DNA from 3 places in the Teredinibacter franksiae genome. Region 3 is predicted to be linked to each of the others. Evidence: predicted binding sites of a transcription regulator. Region 3 holds the regulator's gene; each other region holds the start of a gene.
The links. Region 3 encodes sigma-54, which starts transcription at its own class of promoters, with help from an activator protein. Its sites were predicted from a motif close to TGGCACANNNNTTGCNNT; they were not measured.
Positions count from the first base shown of each region.

Region 1: H5336_RS12425 (urease accessory protein UreD) is a predicted target of sigma-54. The motif match lies at 2,781-2,798, and genes of this name have one in related genera.
Region 2: H5336_RS06125 (choice-of-anchor A family protein) is a predicted target of sigma-54. The motif match lies at 1,647-1,664, and genes of this name have one in related genera.

Region 1 is NZ_JACJUV010000001.1:2,956,222-2,961,813, reverse strand. It holds gene ureC (urease subunit alpha) at 1-941, opposite strand, end outside; gene H5336_RS12435 (urease subunit beta) at 962-1,267, opposite strand; gene ureA (urease subunit gamma) at 1,366-1,668, opposite strand; gene H5336_RS12425 (urease accessory protein UreD) at 1,745-2,647, opposite strand; gene H5336_RS12420 (accessory factor UbiK family protein) at 3,433-3,681, shown strand; gene H5336_RS12415 (YifB family Mg chelatase-like AAA ATPase) at 3,750-5,291, shown strand; gene H5336_RS12410 (non-ribosomal peptide synthetase/type I polyketide synthase) at 5,565-5,592, shown strand, end outside.
Region 2 is NZ_JACJUV010000001.1:1,523,616-1,529,207, forward strand. It holds gene prfC (peptide chain release factor 3) at 1-1,450, opposite strand, end outside; gene H5336_RS06125 (choice-of-anchor A family protein) at 1,733-2,644, shown strand; gene rimI (ribosomal protein S18-alanine N-acetyltransferase) at 2,660-3,163, opposite strand; gene H5336_RS06135 (hypothetical protein) at 3,191-4,027, opposite strand; gene H5336_RS06140 (2-isopropylmalate synthase) at 4,072-5,592, opposite strand, start outside.
Region 3 is NZ_JACJUV010000001.1:3,444,530-3,450,121, forward strand. It holds gene mgtE (magnesium transporter) at 1-358, opposite strand, end outside; gene H5336_RS14685 (HPr family phosphocarrier protein) at 463-732, opposite strand; gene rapZ (RNase adapter RapZ) at 774-1,646, opposite strand; gene H5336_RS14695 (PTS sugar transporter subunit IIA) at 1,749-2,201, opposite strand; gene H5336_RS14700 (RNA polymerase factor sigma-54) at 2,405-3,943, opposite strand; gene lptB (LPS export ABC transporter ATP-binding protein) at 4,088-4,813, opposite strand; gene lptA (lipopolysaccharide transport periplasmic protein LptA) at 4,853-5,428, opposite strand; gene lptC (LPS export ABC transporter periplasmic protein LptC) at 5,425-5,592, opposite strand, start outside.

The DNA.
Region 1 (5,592 bases), 490 kb from region 3:
TCCAAATGTTCATCTACGGTATTTACCGTGTAAGGACGTGTTGGATTTGTGGATGAAGGTAATACATTGTCGGAGCCACAGGCTTTAATAATATCCGGCGCATGCCCCCCACCCGCACCTTCGGTATGGTAGGTGTGAATAGTGCGGCCTTTAAATGCACCAAGGGTGTCTTCAACAAAACCCGATTCATTCAGGGTGTCGGTATGAATCGCCACCTGCACATCGTAATTTTCGGCCACACTTAAACAGCAGTCGATCGACGCCGGCGTAGTACCCCAGTCTTCGTGCAGTTTTAGGCCCAAAGCCCCCGCTTCCACTTGTTCGTTCAAGGCTACGGGTAAGCTGGCGTTGCCTTTGGCGAGAAAGCCTAAATTCATCGCAAAACTCTCGGCGGCTTCGAGCATTTTTTGAATATGCCAAGGGCCAGGCGTACAGGTTGTAGCATTGGTGCCGGTCGCCGGGCCTGTGCCGCCACCGATCATGGTGGTAACGCCGCTCATTAAGGCTTCTTCGATTTGCTGAGGGCAAATAAAGTGGATATGGGCATCAATGGCACCCGCCGTTAGAATTTGCCCTTCACCAGCAATGACTTCTGTTCCTGGGCCAACTTCTATCGTGACATCCGGCTGAATATCAGGGTTACCGGCTTTACCTATAGCGGCGATGCGCCCGGCTTTAATGGCAACATCGGCTTTAACGATACCCCAATGGTCGAGTATAAGTGCGTTGGTAATAACCGTATCGGGCGTGTCTTTACACGAGGCTTGGCTTTGACCCATGCCATCACGGATCACTTTACCGCCGCCAAATTTCACTTCTTCTCCATGGGTAGTGAAATCTTTTTCTACCTCTACCCACAGTTCGGTATCGCCTAAACGTACGCGATCACCCACGGTTGGGCCGAACATATCGGCATAGGCTTTTCGGTCTATTTTTGCCATTGTTTTTCTCCTATACCTTTTTAAAGTTTACCCATTACATCGCCGCGAAATCCGTACACCGTTTTCGAGCCAGCCAGTTCAACCAATTCCACTTCACGGTCTTGCCCCGGCTCAAAACGTACCGCTGTTCCGGCGGCAATGTTTAAACGGAAACCCCTTGCGGCTTCTCGATCAAAACTTAACGCAGCGTTAGTTTCAAAAAAATGGTAATGGGAGCCCACTTGAATGGGGCGGTCGCCAGTATTGGCCACTTTCACAGTAAGCGTAATGCGACCCACATTTAATTCTATGTCGCCTGTTTTAATATCGTATTCGCCGGGAATCATTGACTTTCTCCAGTCTTTTTAAAATGCCTGCGCAACGGGGCATACATTTGGTAATTGACTCATATATCCACTTTCACAGGAATCATGAACGACCCTATTTAAACAATAGGTTCGTGCACCGTCACCAGCTTGGTGCCGTCTGGAAAGGTGGCTTCTACTTGGACGTCGTGAATCATTTCAGCAATGCCTTCCATCACATCTTCGCGGGCAAGAATAGTGCGCCCGTAGTTCATTAGCTCCGCTACGGTTTTACCTTCCCGCGCGCCTTCCATAATTTCTGCCGAAATTAAGGCAATGGATTCTGGGTAGTTGAGTTTCAAACCTTTGGCTTTTCGCCGCTCCGCCAACAACGCGGCAGTAAAAATTAATAATTTGTCTTTGTCGCGTGGACTGAGTTCCATTGTGGAGCCCTCTCAGTTATTGGTTATGTAAGTTTTAAAAGACCGAAGGCCTCTTCGGAAGCGCAAACTCTGCACATTAGGTATTCCAAATGCGGGGTACAACAGCCTCCCGACCATTAAATGTAGGTCGAATATTTTTCCAGATTAATTCAAACCCTTTTCGGCAAAGGGCAACATCATTACCCAAATAGCGCGCAATAAATACATCCTGTTTTTGGGTAAGCCCCCAGCATTCAGTTGCCGAACCATCCAACGCCTCTAATTGCTCTACCCATAAATCGCGATCGTCCCGCGAAATGCTAGCGGTAACGATAAAAGTGCCCAGTGTATTCTTGCCCTTTAACCCCCAAATTGATTGTTGTAATTCACCACCACCAACAATACGGTTCCGTTCAATAAACAATGGCTTTTGCTCTTGCCAGATCTCTAGGTTTTGCCAACACTCGCCGGAATTAAATGTTTCTCCACTGGCAGCCCTGCCCAAACGCACAATATCCCAACCAGCGTACTTTGCGCCGGGGCTTAGATCCACCCGCGTGTTTAGGCGACCATTGGCGGAATCGAAGACAATGGTCTCCTGCGGCAACCATTCTAGGCACGTATCGGCCTCCAACTGAAAATGTATACTTTGTTGCTGCGTTTCTCTGGCCCCCTTGGCTCCGTATATTTTTCCAGCGGAGGGCGTAGTGATTAGCGCCTGTGCACCCTCGGCAAGTGAAGCACCAATACTCAGGGAGTCCCCAATAACCATTCCGCCCGGCGGATGCAACAAGTAGACATGGCAACAATCCTGCTGCTCGGGGTAAAAAGGACGCTGCACACGCAATGGGCCATGATGTTGACTGGTAACGATACGAGTGCGGTGCTGACGCAAAGCAAAGCCGAGTGAAATACCCGCACGCCATTCACGACCCTGCTGAATATTGAGAACAACGGTGGCTGTAGTTGAGGCGACTAACTCGGCGACAGGACGATTCATGAACAGATTCAATAGTTATTTATGTTTATCCATGGTGCGAAAATGCTCATACGCACCAAAAAAAGGCGCGAAAATGCCCCACATTAACGCAACTTAGGGGCTGGCGCACTTTTCAATATTCTGACGAATACACAGGGCAAGTTTCTTGCCAGACAAACAAAGCAAAAGTATTTAGCCGCAACCCCACCATTTTAAGGCACCGAGAAACAACGAGTTTGCGCATTTTTTTTCGGAATTGCAAAATAGCCCGATAGCGACCAATAAGAGCGGAGGACAATTAAAAGCGTTCACCCTAGCAGATACGGAAGGCGCTATGATCACCCCCAACCCCATACGCTAGGCTAGGGATGAGTTTTTGTTGGTTAACAACCGCCAGCACACAAAACACCTAGTGTAAGTGAACACATTATCGCCATTGAATCCCTGCCGTTAATCAGCCACTGAACTAACAACACCTAACAGCACCTAAAAACACTCGAAGGTTTACCCTGTGTCGCCACTGCACATAGCCGGAAGTTACAGGGATGTTGTAGTACTTCCCGCGAGCAAAACCGACCATCTTAATGGAGGCTAACCTGTAAAATGGCGACACGCCAATCCAACCGGCGGTTTCTATTGAAAATGAAATGGGATTATCGCCAAATTTCGAGTCTTCGACAGAGGGCGCCTCAACAACGATATACTACGCACCTAGGCCCACCGAATGATTCTAGAGAGAAATCGCCTACACTTATTCTTTGCAGCCAAGCTTTGATACTATGCCCCTCCAGACCGGAGAACACCCCATGATCGACCAACTCGCCAAGCAAATTTTCAACGACATCAACCAAAAAGCCAGCCAATTTTCCGAAAATCAAGACCAAGCCTCTTCGCAGGTTCGCGCTATTATCGAATCCGCCCTGCGGAAGCTGAACCTGGTTACCCGAGATGAATTCGATGCACAGCAGGCTGTACTGCTGAGAACCCGAGAAAAACTTGAGCAGCTCGAATCTCGCCTAGCAGAATTCGAAAAAGCGCACAGCCCCGATAGCTGATATCGCACATCATTCGATGGCTGTCTTTTTTACAATGCGCGCTTGGAATTCATTATCAGGGACGATTCATGTCACTTGCTGTTGTTTACACACGCGCGCAACTCGGCGTTGGCGCGCCGCTGGTTACCGTGGAAACCCACCTTTCTAATGGGCTACCGGGTTTCACCATTGTTGGCCTGCCTGAAACGGCGGTAAAAGAGAGTAAGGACCGGGTACGATCCGCTCTGCTAAATAGTCATTTCGATTTTCCACAACGAAGAATTACCGTCAACCTCGCCCCCGCTGACCTACCCAAGGAAGGTGGCCGCTATGACCTTGCTATTGCGTTGGCTATTCTTGCTGCTTCTGAGCAAATTCCTGGGCAAGCATTAGCTGAATACGAATTTGTGGGGGAGCTAGGCCTTTCTGGCGACCTGCGGCGCATACGCGGTGCTATCCCTGCGGCCATCGCCTGCGGTGAAGCCAAGCGAGCACTAGTTGTTCCTCGGCTAAATTCAACCGAAGCAGCCCTGTGCCGCAATACCGAGGTGTTGGTTGCCTCTAATCTATTAAGTGTTTGCGCTCACCTACATAAACGCGAGGCCCTGGAGACACCGGTAAAATCCGTTGCCCACGACGCCTTTTACCCTACCGATATGAGCGATGTAAAAGGCCAACTACAGGCCAGACGCGCACTTGAAGTAGCCGCCAGCGGTGGTCACAATTTACTCTTTTTTGGCCCCCCGGGAACCGGCAAATCCATGCTCGCTTCCCGACTACCCACTATTATGCCTCCGCTACGGGAGAGCGAGGCTTTAGAGGTAGCCGCTGTAAAAAGCGTTGCGAATCAATCCGCAGCGAGTAACTGGTTATCGCGACCTTTCCGGTCACCCCACCACACCGCTTCGGCTATTGCGTTAGTTGGTGGTGGCAGTAACCCACGACCTGGGGAAATTTCTCTTGCTCACAACGGTGTTCTATTTTTGGATGAGCTACCGGAATTCCCGCGGCAAGTGTTGGAAGTACTGCGAGAACCACTCGAAAGCGGCCATATTTGTATTTCGCGGGCATCCGCCCAAGTAGAATACCCCGCTAAATTTCAATTAATTGCCGCCATGAATCCCTGCCCTTGCGGATTTAACGGCGACGCTACCGATCGCTGCCGCTGTACACCCCAACAAATTTCCCGCTACCGTAACAAAATATCGGGCCCATTATTAGACCGCATCGACCTGCAGGTACACGTGGGTATCCTGCCACTGCAAGACCTGCAACAGAAACCTGAAGGTGAAAAAAGCTTATCTATTCGCAAGCGTGTTATCAGCACCCGTAAAATTCAGATGGCCCGACAAGGTAAAATTAACGCGGAATTAAACGGTAAAGAGCTAGCAAAGTTCTGCCAACTGGGTGAAAAAGAAAACCAGTTACTTGCGACCGCTCTAACGCGATTAAACCTGTCGGCGCGCGCCTACGATCGTATTTTACGCGTTGCCCGTACGTTGGCCGATATGGCAAACGAAGAACATATTTCAATTGCACAAATTTCCGAGGCCCTAGGCTATCGAAATCTCGACAGAGGTAATATTGAACAATTCCCCCAAACACACGCCCACGACACACAAGGCGCATAGCTAAACATCACTACCATTTCTGTAACTAATCCAAATCATCACCCCTCCTTATGAGTTAATTGTAATCATTCGTATTAAATTTTATTTTTCTCCCCAAGCACTTATTTTTAAACGAAATTTTTAACTTCAAATTATTCATATAATTTTTTGGTGTGGGTATCTGGCATTTAATTCGTTGCTATTTGATCTGTATCTTCCTCAAATAATTCGCACTTCATTTCAGGCATATATACTTAACTATCGCCAAGCAACAATGATAGCGGATGTTTCACATTGAATGCTCAAAAAACAAAAATGCTTG
Region 2 (5,592 bases), 1.9 Mb from region 3:
ACTTGCGTTTAAACTCGGCAAATTTCTTTTCGTCCTCACACTCCACCCAACGAGCCGTTGTCACATTCACCGATTCGTAAATGGCTTCTACTTTATATTCATCCTTCAGCCGATACGCAACAACTTCAAACTGTAGCACGCCCACCGCACCAACAATAATGTCATTATTGTTCTGCGGGAAAAATACCTGAGTAGACCCCTCTTCCGATAACTGTTGCAGCCCCTTTTTTAACTGTTTAGTTTTCAACGGGTCTTTAAGGCGTATGCGCTTAAATAATTCAGGAGCGAAATGTGGAATTCCACTAAACTTGAGGTTCTCACCACCTGTAAAAGTATCGCCTATTTGGATGGTGCCGTGATTGTGTAAACCAATAATGTCGCCCGCCAGCGCTTCCTCTACCTGAGAGCGGTCACCCGCGAGGAAAGTAACCGCATCAGCGATTTTGACATCTTTGCCAATGCGCACATGTTTCATTTTCATACCCCGGGTATATTTGCCTGAACATACCCGCATAAAGGCAATTCGATCCCGGTGCTTTGGGTCCATGTTTGCCTGAATTTTGAAAATAAAACCACTGAATTGATCCTCTTCTGGTTCCACAGGTCGCGCCGCTGTCAGCCGCCCTAAGGGCTTGGGTGCCCACTCTACAAAGCCCTCCAGCATTTCCCGCACGCCGAAATTACCCAAGGCGGTGCCAAAAAATACCGGGGTTAAGCGACCAGCCAAGTACTCATCAACATCGAATTCGTTCGTAGCACCACGCACCAGTTCGATTTCTTCGCGGATGTCGTCTGCATATGGCCCCAACAGCACAGAAGCTTCATTACTATCCAAACCTTTGATTTGGGTGTCGTTGGGAATGGTATGCCCTTTGCCCTGCTCATAAACATGAATGGTATCGGTATATAGGTTATAAACACCTTTAAACTCCTTACCCATACCCAAAGGCCAGTTAATCGGCGCTGCAGCAATTTTAAGCACCTCTTCAACCTCATCCATTACCTCAATGGGGTCGCGCATGTCACGGTCCATTTTGTTAATGAACGATAGAATAGGTGTATCCCGTAGCCGGCAAACTTCCATTAATTTAATCGTGCGATCTTCCACACCTTTGGCGCCATCAATAATCATTAACACCGAATCTACGGCGGTTAGCGTACGGTAGGTATCTTCAGAAAAGTCCTCGTGCCCCGGCGTATCCAGTAAGTTTACGATTCGCCCTTTGTAGGGAAACTGCATCACCGAGGAGGTTACCGAAATACCCCGCTCTTGCTCCATGGTCATCCAATCTGACTTCGCATGGGGCCCTCTCTTGCCTTTAACTGAACCCGCCAACTGAATAGCATTGCCAAATAGCAGCAGCTTTTCGGTAATGGTTGTTTTACCCGCATCTGGGTGGGAAATAATGGCAAAGGTGCGCCGTTTGTCGATTTCTTTCTGAAGACTCATTGAATACAGGCTAAATCATTATGAATTGAGGGTGGCGATTATGCCCTATGCGTTGAGTTGGCGTAAGTGATCCTGTCAGATAGATGTTAATGCTTGCCAACCCCGACAGGTCAATGGATGTCGGCCGCGTTTACACAACGCGGCCAACGAAAATAGCAGGGCATATAACCCAATGATTTAGATGAATAATTTTTTATGGCTCAAATATTGCTGTGACGAACATCACAAATAGCTTATCTTCATAACTGTTTGTTTTTTATTCACTTTAAGGAGAGATACACGATGTACAGGAACGCGTTTCGGGCTCTGGTGATGGCGGCAACCGTTTTCGCTGGAACCCAAGCAGCAGCAATGCCCCTGAGCGAGTACAACTTGATTGTTCTCAACGACTTTGACGGCACTGTTCATGTTCAAGGAAAAACACTTATCGGTGGCGACATGACAGCCCCCGATTCAGTTCTGAGCGCAGATGCCGAACTACTGTTTTCCAACAGCGTTAGTGTTGGCGGAAACATTTATGGCCATAATATCCAGGTTCAAAATGGCAATGTTGTATACGGTGGCGATAATACCGATGAATCGAACATCAGCGTACACAACGGTACGATTTATCAGGATCTTAGTTTAAGCATTGCAGCGGTTGAAAGTGAGCTGGAAAGCTATTCTGCTGGCTACGCAGGGCTCAGTGCTAACGGTTTCGTTGCCGGTGATATGAATGGACGCAGGTTTACCTACACAGGTACAGAGAGTGTTGCAGTGTTCGATATTGACGCTAGCTTGTTCCAGAATTCATATGGATTTGGCTTTGACTTAGGTAGCGCCGAAACCGCCATTATTAATGTGACGGGCAATGCTGCAACCATCCACGGCGGCATGAACTTCCTCGGAAACATTGGCGAACTCTACGACAATATTTTGTGGAATTTCCATGAGGCCACCAGTATTACGCTTAACAACAAGTTTGTAGGTTCTGTTTTGGCCACACAGGCTGATGTTACCAACAACGGTTTCGACTTCGATGGTGCGCTAGCGGCCAGAAACTACAATACAAACGCCACCAACGAGCTTCATAGCTTTAATTTCCAGCCGCCGGCAACTGAAGTACCCGAGCCTGCAAGTGGTGTTTTAATGCTGATGAGCCTTGGTCTATTAGCTCTCGCCAGAAACCGAAAACGAGGCAGTGTTAACCTCTAGTTACCGTGCAGCAGTTCATCCAATGCGCAGGGATATGCCGTATATCTGAGCATCTTCCCTGCCATTTTTGGACGGATAATACCCTGGCCGTGTCCCTACACAATTGAAACCTAAGGTATCGTACAGTTTTATCGCCCGACTATTGGATGCGCGTACCTCCAAAAACAATTCAGCGGCGAAATCTTCTAATACTTCAGTCATCAGCGAAAGAAGCTGCTTGGCGACACCTTTACTCTGCCAGCTAGGATCAACCGAAATAATCAGCAATTCTGCATCCCCCGAAGCAATGGAAAACACCGCCTGCGCTATCCACTCACCATCGTTCTGAATGCCGACACACACATGGCTATTGGCGATGGAATCTTGAAAGTTCTGCTTGCTCCAGGGGTATGGGTGAGCACGCTGCTCCAACTGATAAATAGCGTCCAGATCGTCCCTGCAAAAATTTTTCAGCTCGCACGGAGTACCATCGCTTAACGTAAAGCGGCGGTGTAACAGGGTATTAATCTTATCGCTCAATAAGTACTCCTCTAGAGAACCACAGGTTTACGCGGAACTCTCCTCACCATAGGACTTTTTGTTCGTTTGGCCAGCAAGAAATTGCCAAATTGCTTTCTTTTGCCCTGGGTTTCGTAAAGTTTCCGCCAAACTCGGCAGAACCAAACCATCCGCCGCAAAAGCATCGATAGCGACGACGCTGAGTAAATGACCACCAAAGCTAGGCTCGGGGACTTGAACCGTGTGGGTGACAGCCACAGCCTTGTAGGCGGCCTCGCCGAACAATAAAATCTGGCTCACGGGCTCTGACAACAACTTACCTTCCAATAAGCTGGCGACCATTTCACGTGCGGCATGCCAGTCTTTAGGCTTGTTCTGCAGCTCAACCATAGGCCAATTTAATACCTCTGCAGCAGCAAGGCTTCCCGAGCCCATCCCTAAACAGCGGGCCATATTGGCCAGTAATGCATCAGTCGGTAAGCCCGCCCCTACCTCTCGCGTATCCACAGCCAGCACATCTCGGCTAACACGCCAGATAGCAAGCGAAAACCGGGCCTCCTGTTGGATTTCAACAAGCCCCTCAGGTTCCGCTGGCGCGGGTACATCTTTAACTAATACCGGTGTATTTTTTTCTGCCGGAGAGGCTTCGGTCGTTACTGCAGGTGTACGGGCTTTACGTAACAGCTCGCCAATATCCGCCAGCTTCGGCTCGCCATGAGAACGGCTAGGTTTGGGCTCTACGGCAGCCTCAGCCATAGGCGTATTAGCTGGCGCCAAAGGCAAGGAGCAGCGTACTGGTGCCGCTGCAGAGGGCAGAAGAACACGGGGAACGAACATGTCGATCCCCATGGCTTCCAAGTATTGCATACGTTGGCGCTCATTCATGGTCGGGGAGTTTACCCTCACGGAAGGCTCGCGACCAACCGAATTCACACACCGTCACGTTGCGGATGAGATCGCTGTTTACGTGAAGCAAGCATATTAAGCGCATGTAAGTAAGCCTTCACTGACGCCGTAACGATGTCAGTATCGGAGCCTATGCCATTCACAATATGTCCATCCCGCTCCAGACGCACCGTTACCTCGCCCTGCGAATCGGTCCCCTGAGTGATAGCGTTGACCGAATAAAGCAGTAAATCGGCCTTGCTGTTCACAACGCTTTCAATAGCTTTATAAGCAGCGTCTACGGGCCCACCACCTTCAGCCTGGGCGCTGGCATTTTTTCCGGACACCTGCAGATTAATCTTGGCATTCGGTGTTTCGCCTGTTTTCGAGCAGACCTCCATATCCACGAGAAGATAGATTTCTTCCATGTTTTCTGCGCCCTTGGCCGACACTAACGCATGAAGGTCTTCATCAAATATATCGTGCTTTTTGTCGGCGAGATCTTTAAAACCTGCGAAAGCTTGGTTAAGCGCATCCTGGGTATCGAAGGTAATACCGAGATCTTCAAAGCGCGCCTTAACGGCGGCGCGGCCGGAGTGTTTACCCAATACAATTCTGTTGGCATTCCAGCCCACATCTTCCGCACGCATAATTTCGTAAGTTTCACGATGCTTTAGCACACCATCCTGGTGAATACCCGATTCGTGGGCAAAAGCATTTGCCCCCACAATGGCTTTGTTCGGCTGCACAGGAAAACCAGTCACCGACGATACCAAGCGTGAGGTGGGCACGATGTGCTCTGCCTGAATGCCGGTATCAACCGGAAAGATGTCTTTACGGGTGCGCACGGCCATCACCACCTCTTCGAGGGAGGCATTGCCTGCGCGCTCGCCAAGGCCATTGATTGTGCACTCGATCTGACGAACGCCGTTCATCACCGCCGACAACGAATTGGCTACCGCGAGCCCAAGGTCGTTGTGACAATGGGTCGAAAAAATGGCCTTGTCAGAATTAGGTACGGCCTCAATGAGACGCTTGAACATGGCGCCATACTCACCGGGCTCACCATAGCCCACGGTATCGGGTACATTGATGGTGGTTGCTCCCGACGCAATTGCGGCCTCGGTAATGCGGCACATAAAATCGAACTCAGAACGACTGCCATCTTCCAACGAAAATTCGACGTTGTCGGTGTAATTTCGCGCTCGCTTAATCGCGTGTATCGCTTGCTCAAGTACCCTTTCCGGCTCCATTTTGAGCTTGTACTTCATGTGGATAGGCGATGTTGCGATAAACGTGTGAATACGCGAAGAATTAGCCCCCTTTAGCGCCTCGGCAGCACGATCTATATCACCGTCAATAGCGCGAGCCAAGCTGCAAACCGTAGAATCTTTCACCGCCTGTGCTACCGCACGAACCGACTCAAAATCCCCTGGACTGGCAATAGCGAAACCCGCCTCAATAACGTCCACGCGCATTTTTTCCAACATTTTGGCGATACGGACTTTCTCTTCACGCGTCATACTCGCGCCGGGGCTTTGCTCACCATCGCGGAGAGTGGTGTC
Region 3 (5,592 bases):
CCAATACTTCTTGGATAACCTGCTCGGGCAGCTGTTGCAGAATGTCAACAGCATCGTCGGTTTCTAAGCCTTCGGTAATTTCTACCAGCTCTTCGGTGCCCATGCCTTCGAGGAAGAGTATTTTGACATCGTCCCCGAGCTCTTCGAGTACCTCACCGGAGACTTCTTTGTCTACCAGATCCCACAGTAGGGTGCGAGAGGGGGGAGGGGAGGATTCTATTAAATGTGCAATTTCAACCGGCCGTAGGCCATTCAGCATTTGCCTTACTTGGCGAAAGGTACCGCTGTCGAGCATTGCCTGCATTTTGCTCAGGTGAGCATGCGGCTGATAATCGGCTTGTTCGGCAGCTTGCGGCATGTGGTGGTCCGGTTGCAGTGGCTAAATTTGGAATGTGGAAATTGTAGCCTTTTCAACGGCTTCCGGAAATCTTCTTAGAGCTAATCTTGCAATTAGTTTGGTGTTTATTCCGCCTCGTCGAAACGGTTGTGGATTAGGGTTGTTAAGGCGTCCATTGCAGCCGCTTCGTCTGTGCCTTCGGTACGCAAGGTTATGTCGGTACCTTTTGAGGCGGCAAGTAGCATTAGCGACATTATACTTTTGGCATCGGTCGTTTTTCCTTTGGCTATCACGTGTATGCGAGAGGAGAAGCGCATGGCGACATTTGCCAATTTTGTTGCCGCTCGTGCGTGCAGGCCAAGCTTGTTTATGATTTGGATGTGTTGTTCCTGCATGGCAGTGTTTTTATTCTCTTCGCTGATCTCGGCGCAAGCCGCTAGTGCCCTGGTTTATTTTCCAGTTGGCGGTGCCTGGTTTGTACGTTTTTATAGTCGTCCTTTAATGCTTCTGCGAGGCGTTCGCACATATACACGGAGCGGTGCCAGCCGCCGGTACAACCGATGCCAATACTGAGATAGCTGCGGTTATTGCTTTCGAACTTTGGAATCCATTTTTTAATAAAACCAAGAATGTCGGCAAACATCTCTTCGACCTCCTGCTGGCCGCCGAGAAACTCAATAACCTGAGGTTCAAGCCCAGTGTGGTCGCGCAGTTGGGTGCTCCAGAAGGGGTTGGGCAGGCAGCGAACATCGAAGATAAAGTCAACATCTACGGGCACACCGTATTTATAACCGAAGGATTTAAACATGAGTGCTACGCCTTTACCGTTTTTACCTACCACCAGATGTTTGATGGAACTGCGCAGTTCGTGCAGGCTGAGGTGAGAGGTGTCAATGGTAAAGTCTGCCGCTGCGGCCATGGGTTGAAGTATAGCTTTCTCTTTCTCGATAGCTTCGTTAAGGCCAATAAACTCGTCGGAAAGAGGGTGGCGACGCCGTGTTTCGGAAAAGCGTTTAAGCAGCATTTCACGCGAGCTATCGAGAAATACGATCTGGTACTGTTTGCGGTCGATAGGGGCGCTGGCAATAAGTTCGCCGAGCTTGCCGAGGTCGCTATAGATATTGCGTGCGTCAATGCCGATGGCAAAGCGCTGGCTATCGGCGTTGGGTGCGGCGGCTATTTGCTCGATAAGGGCCGGTAACAAGTTAACCGGTAGGTTGTCGATACAGGTGTAGCCTTCGTCTTCAAGCAGGTGTAGGGCCGACGTTTTACCGGATCCAGATCTTCCACTGATGATAAGCAGGCGCATAAAATTCTTCCGGGAAAGTTGTTCGCTGGGTAAGTGTAATACTGGTGCGCTCTTCGGAGCGCTTAGACCCGACGGGCTGAGCCATAGGCTTGGGCTCAGTTTTTAGTTTACACCAGAAGCGATACGAAACAATTCTTGATTGTTGTGACAGGCCCTCAGGCGCTTTGCGTAGCTTGGGTCTTGCAGGTTTTCGGCAAGGCTCGAGAGGGTTTGCAGGTGGGCGTCTTCAGCGTTCTCGGGCACCAGCATGGCAAATACTAGGTCCACGGGCTCACCGTCTACGGCGTCGAAGTCGATGGGCTGCTCGAGGGTAATACAGGCGCATAGGGTTTCACCCCCGGTGGCAAATCGGCAGTGGGGTATAGCAATACCCTGGCCGATACCGGTTGAACCCAAGCGTTCCCTTGAAACGAGGCTCTGAAAAAGCGCTGTCTCGTTGGTACCTTCAATGGCGTGGGCAAAAATGCCAGCGAGATTTTCTAGCAGGCGTTTTTTGCTGCTGTCGCTTGTGGCGGCTTTGCAGCGATCTTCGGAAAGGAGTGACGAAATCTGCATGGTGATTCGATTGCCGGTGATGTCCGTATTAATATTAGATGAGGTTTAAGTCTTTTGTGCAAAGCGATTGCTTTGTTGAGCAACTCATCGAATTGGCGCGCATTCTACCAATAATCCGTGATCTTCCAAGAGTTGGGAGCTGGGGAAATCAAAAAAAGAGTAAATAAAAATTTAATCACTTATTCAAGGTGTGGTAAATGGCTTTACACCAGCCGCTTTCGTTCGTTGGAAGGTGGTATGTGTAGCGATTCACGGTACTTGGCAATTGTGCGTCGGGCCACCTTGATTCCCTGCTCGCCCAGTAGCCCTGTGATTTTTGAGTCGCTTAGGGGTTTGCGTGCATTCTCTGCGGCCACCAATTTTTTAATGATGGCGCGAATGGCTGTAGATGAACACTCTCCGCCGGTATCGGTGGCAACATGACTTGAAAAGAAGTATTTCAGCTCGAAAATACCCTGGGGGGTGTGCATGTATTTTTGTGTGGTTACCCGAGAAATGGTGGATTCGTGCATTTCCACTATTTCGGCAACATCGTGCAGCACCATGGGCTTCATGGCTTCTGGGCCGTAGTCGAGAAAGCCCTGTTGTTTTTCGACAATGCAGGTGGAGACTTTTAGCAGGGTTTCGTTACGGCTTTGCAGGCTCTTTAAGAACCAGCGAGCTTCCTGTAGGTTGTCGCGCAGGAAAGTGTTGTCGGCACTGGAGTCCGCACGCTTTACCATCGATGCATAGCCGGAGTTAATGCGAAGCTTGGGGGCGATGTCGGGGTTAAGCTGCACAACCCAACGATTATTGACCTTGCTGACAAATACATCGGGTACTACATATTCGGTATCGTCGCTGCCAATGGATTCTCCGGGGCGTGGATTTAGCCCTTGGATGATACTAATGGCCGCTTGCAGTTCGGGCTCTTTGAGCCGAAGCTTGCGCATAAGTTGCTTAAAGTCGCGGCTTGCGAGCAGGTTCAGGTAGTCTTTTACCAGTGCGCGTGCATGGCTGATATCGGGGCCTTCAACGCCTAGCTGGTTCAGCTGGATAAGCAGGCACTCGCGGATATCTTGGCTGAGTACGCCCGGAGGATCGAACTGCTGCACGCGATGAAGTACGGCGAGAATCTCATCTTCTTCGAGTTCTTCATACTGTGTCATCAGGCTGGTGAACAGCTCTTCAAGCGGTTGCCCGAGAATACCGTTGGGCTGCACGGCATCGATGAGGGTTTCGGCAATTTCTCGGTCGAGGTCCGACATGGGGGTGAGGTTGAGTTGCCAGTGCAGGTGATCCTGCAAGGTTTCGGACGTGCCCCGGCGGGACTCAAAATCGTAATCTTCGCTGTCGGGTTTAGCTAGGCCGGAACCTGATGGCGTAGGTTCGTAAATGTCGTCCCAGCTGGTGTCTACCGCGAGGTCTGTTGGAATGCTGTCTTCATTCCAGTCACCGTCAGGCTTGTCGGCAAATTCCTCCGCGCTGCTGGTGTCATCGGCGCTCGCCGTGGTATTAGCTGCTTCGGTGTCCTGCGAGGTGTTTTGGTTGTCTGTTGCCGGCGGTGCTTGTTCGTTCGCGTCGTTTGTCGCTGGCGCCTCTTCTATATCGTCCGACGTTTCGAGCATTGGATTGGAGTCCAGCGCCTCTTGAATTTCGACTTGCAGGTCCAGCGTCGAAAGTTGCAGTAGGCGAATGGCCTGTTGCAACTGTGGTGTCATCGTAAGTTGTTGTCCCAGTTTTAGCTGGAGAGATTGCTTCATAGGATGAACTGCGAACGTGTAGTGAGTAAAGGGTTACAAGTCGTAGTTTAGTCTTCGTATTCGAGACGCGCAATGGTTTTTAAAAGCAAGGAATATGCCGGTTTGAAGACCATTTTAAGGGGGTTGTCAAGGAAATCTCGGGGATTATAGGGTGAAATGTTTACCTAGGTACACTTCTCGTACTTTCTGGTTGTTGAGTACTTCCGCTGCTGCACCTTCGGCAATAATGTGGCCCTCAGAAACGATATACGCCTTCTCACAGATATCCAGTGTTTCTCGTACATTATGATCGGTAATGAGTACGCCAATGCCGCGCCCTTTTAGGTGTTGAACAATTTGCTTAATGTCGCTGACAGAGATGGGGTCTACGCCGGCAAAAGGTTCGTCAAGCAGGATGAACTGTGGTTCTGTGGCTAGGGCTCTGGCGATTTCAACGCGCCTGCGTTCACCGCCAGAAAGCGCCATGCCCAGGCTGTCACGAATGTGTTGAATGTGGAATTCGTTAAGTAATTGCTCCATGGCGGCAATACGCTGTTTGCGGTTAAGCTCTGAACGGGTTTCTAGAATAGCCATAATGTTGTCGGCCACTGTCAGCTTGCGGAATACCGAGGCCTCTTGAGGTAGATAGCCAAGACCTTCTCGAGCGCGCTCGTGCATGGACATTTGGGTGACATCTTTATCGGCTATTGATATTGCACCTCTGTCAGCTTTTACGATGCCTGCAATCATGTAAAAGCAGGTGGTTTTTCCGGCGCCGTTCGGGCCCAAAAGGCCGACGATTTGACCATCTTCTACGGTGATGGATACGTCTATAACAACTTTTCGGCCTTTATAACTTTTCGCCAGATGCTGGGCGCTTAGGGTAGGCATGGTGCAGTTGGTTGTCCTTTGTTTTGTTTGTTTTGGGCTCTATTCTTCAGTTTCGTTTTCTGACGAGAGCGCTTTAGGCGGGATAATCATTTTTACTCGGCGATCGTCACCGGAGGCGGTGGCTTCTCCGCCAGCTTTAACGACGGCTTTTTTTACGTCGTATTCAATTCGATTACCGCTGAGGCTGGTGCCTTCTTGCTTGAACGCAGCATTATCAATCAGAAACAGGGTTTCGTCGGTGATGCGGTATTCAAGTCGGTTAGCCTGCGCGGTAACCGGGTTGTCACCCATATTGGGCACTTGGCTAAGGCGGGCGGGTTTGCCGGTGGCGACAACTTTTGAATAGGTGTCGTTGCTACCAAAAATGACAACTTTTTCGGCGGTAATCTTCAGGCTGCCCTGCTCAACGATAACCTTGCCGGCGTAAGTAGTGGTGCCAGACTGGTCGTCGAGCTCTGCGCTGTCGGCTTGAATGCTCAGGTCTTGAAAACGATCGTCGGGGAGTGCGTGAACAGCCGCCGAGGTGAAAGCAAAACTGACAAGGGCCAAAACGCAAAACAGTGCGAGCGCAAAATGACTTAAATGAAAAAATGATTTAGATAGTTGCTGCTTCACTTTACTTGCGCCGGGATTTTATGAATGGCTTTTACGCGGTGGTGTAAGCGAATTTTTCGATTTTGAAAATCTGCTGTCATACCCACTGCGTCTATGGTGCCGTAAGCGGACAGTATTTTAACAGGCTCTTGGGTGTGCGCGAGCTTTTCTGTGGGATTAATTAC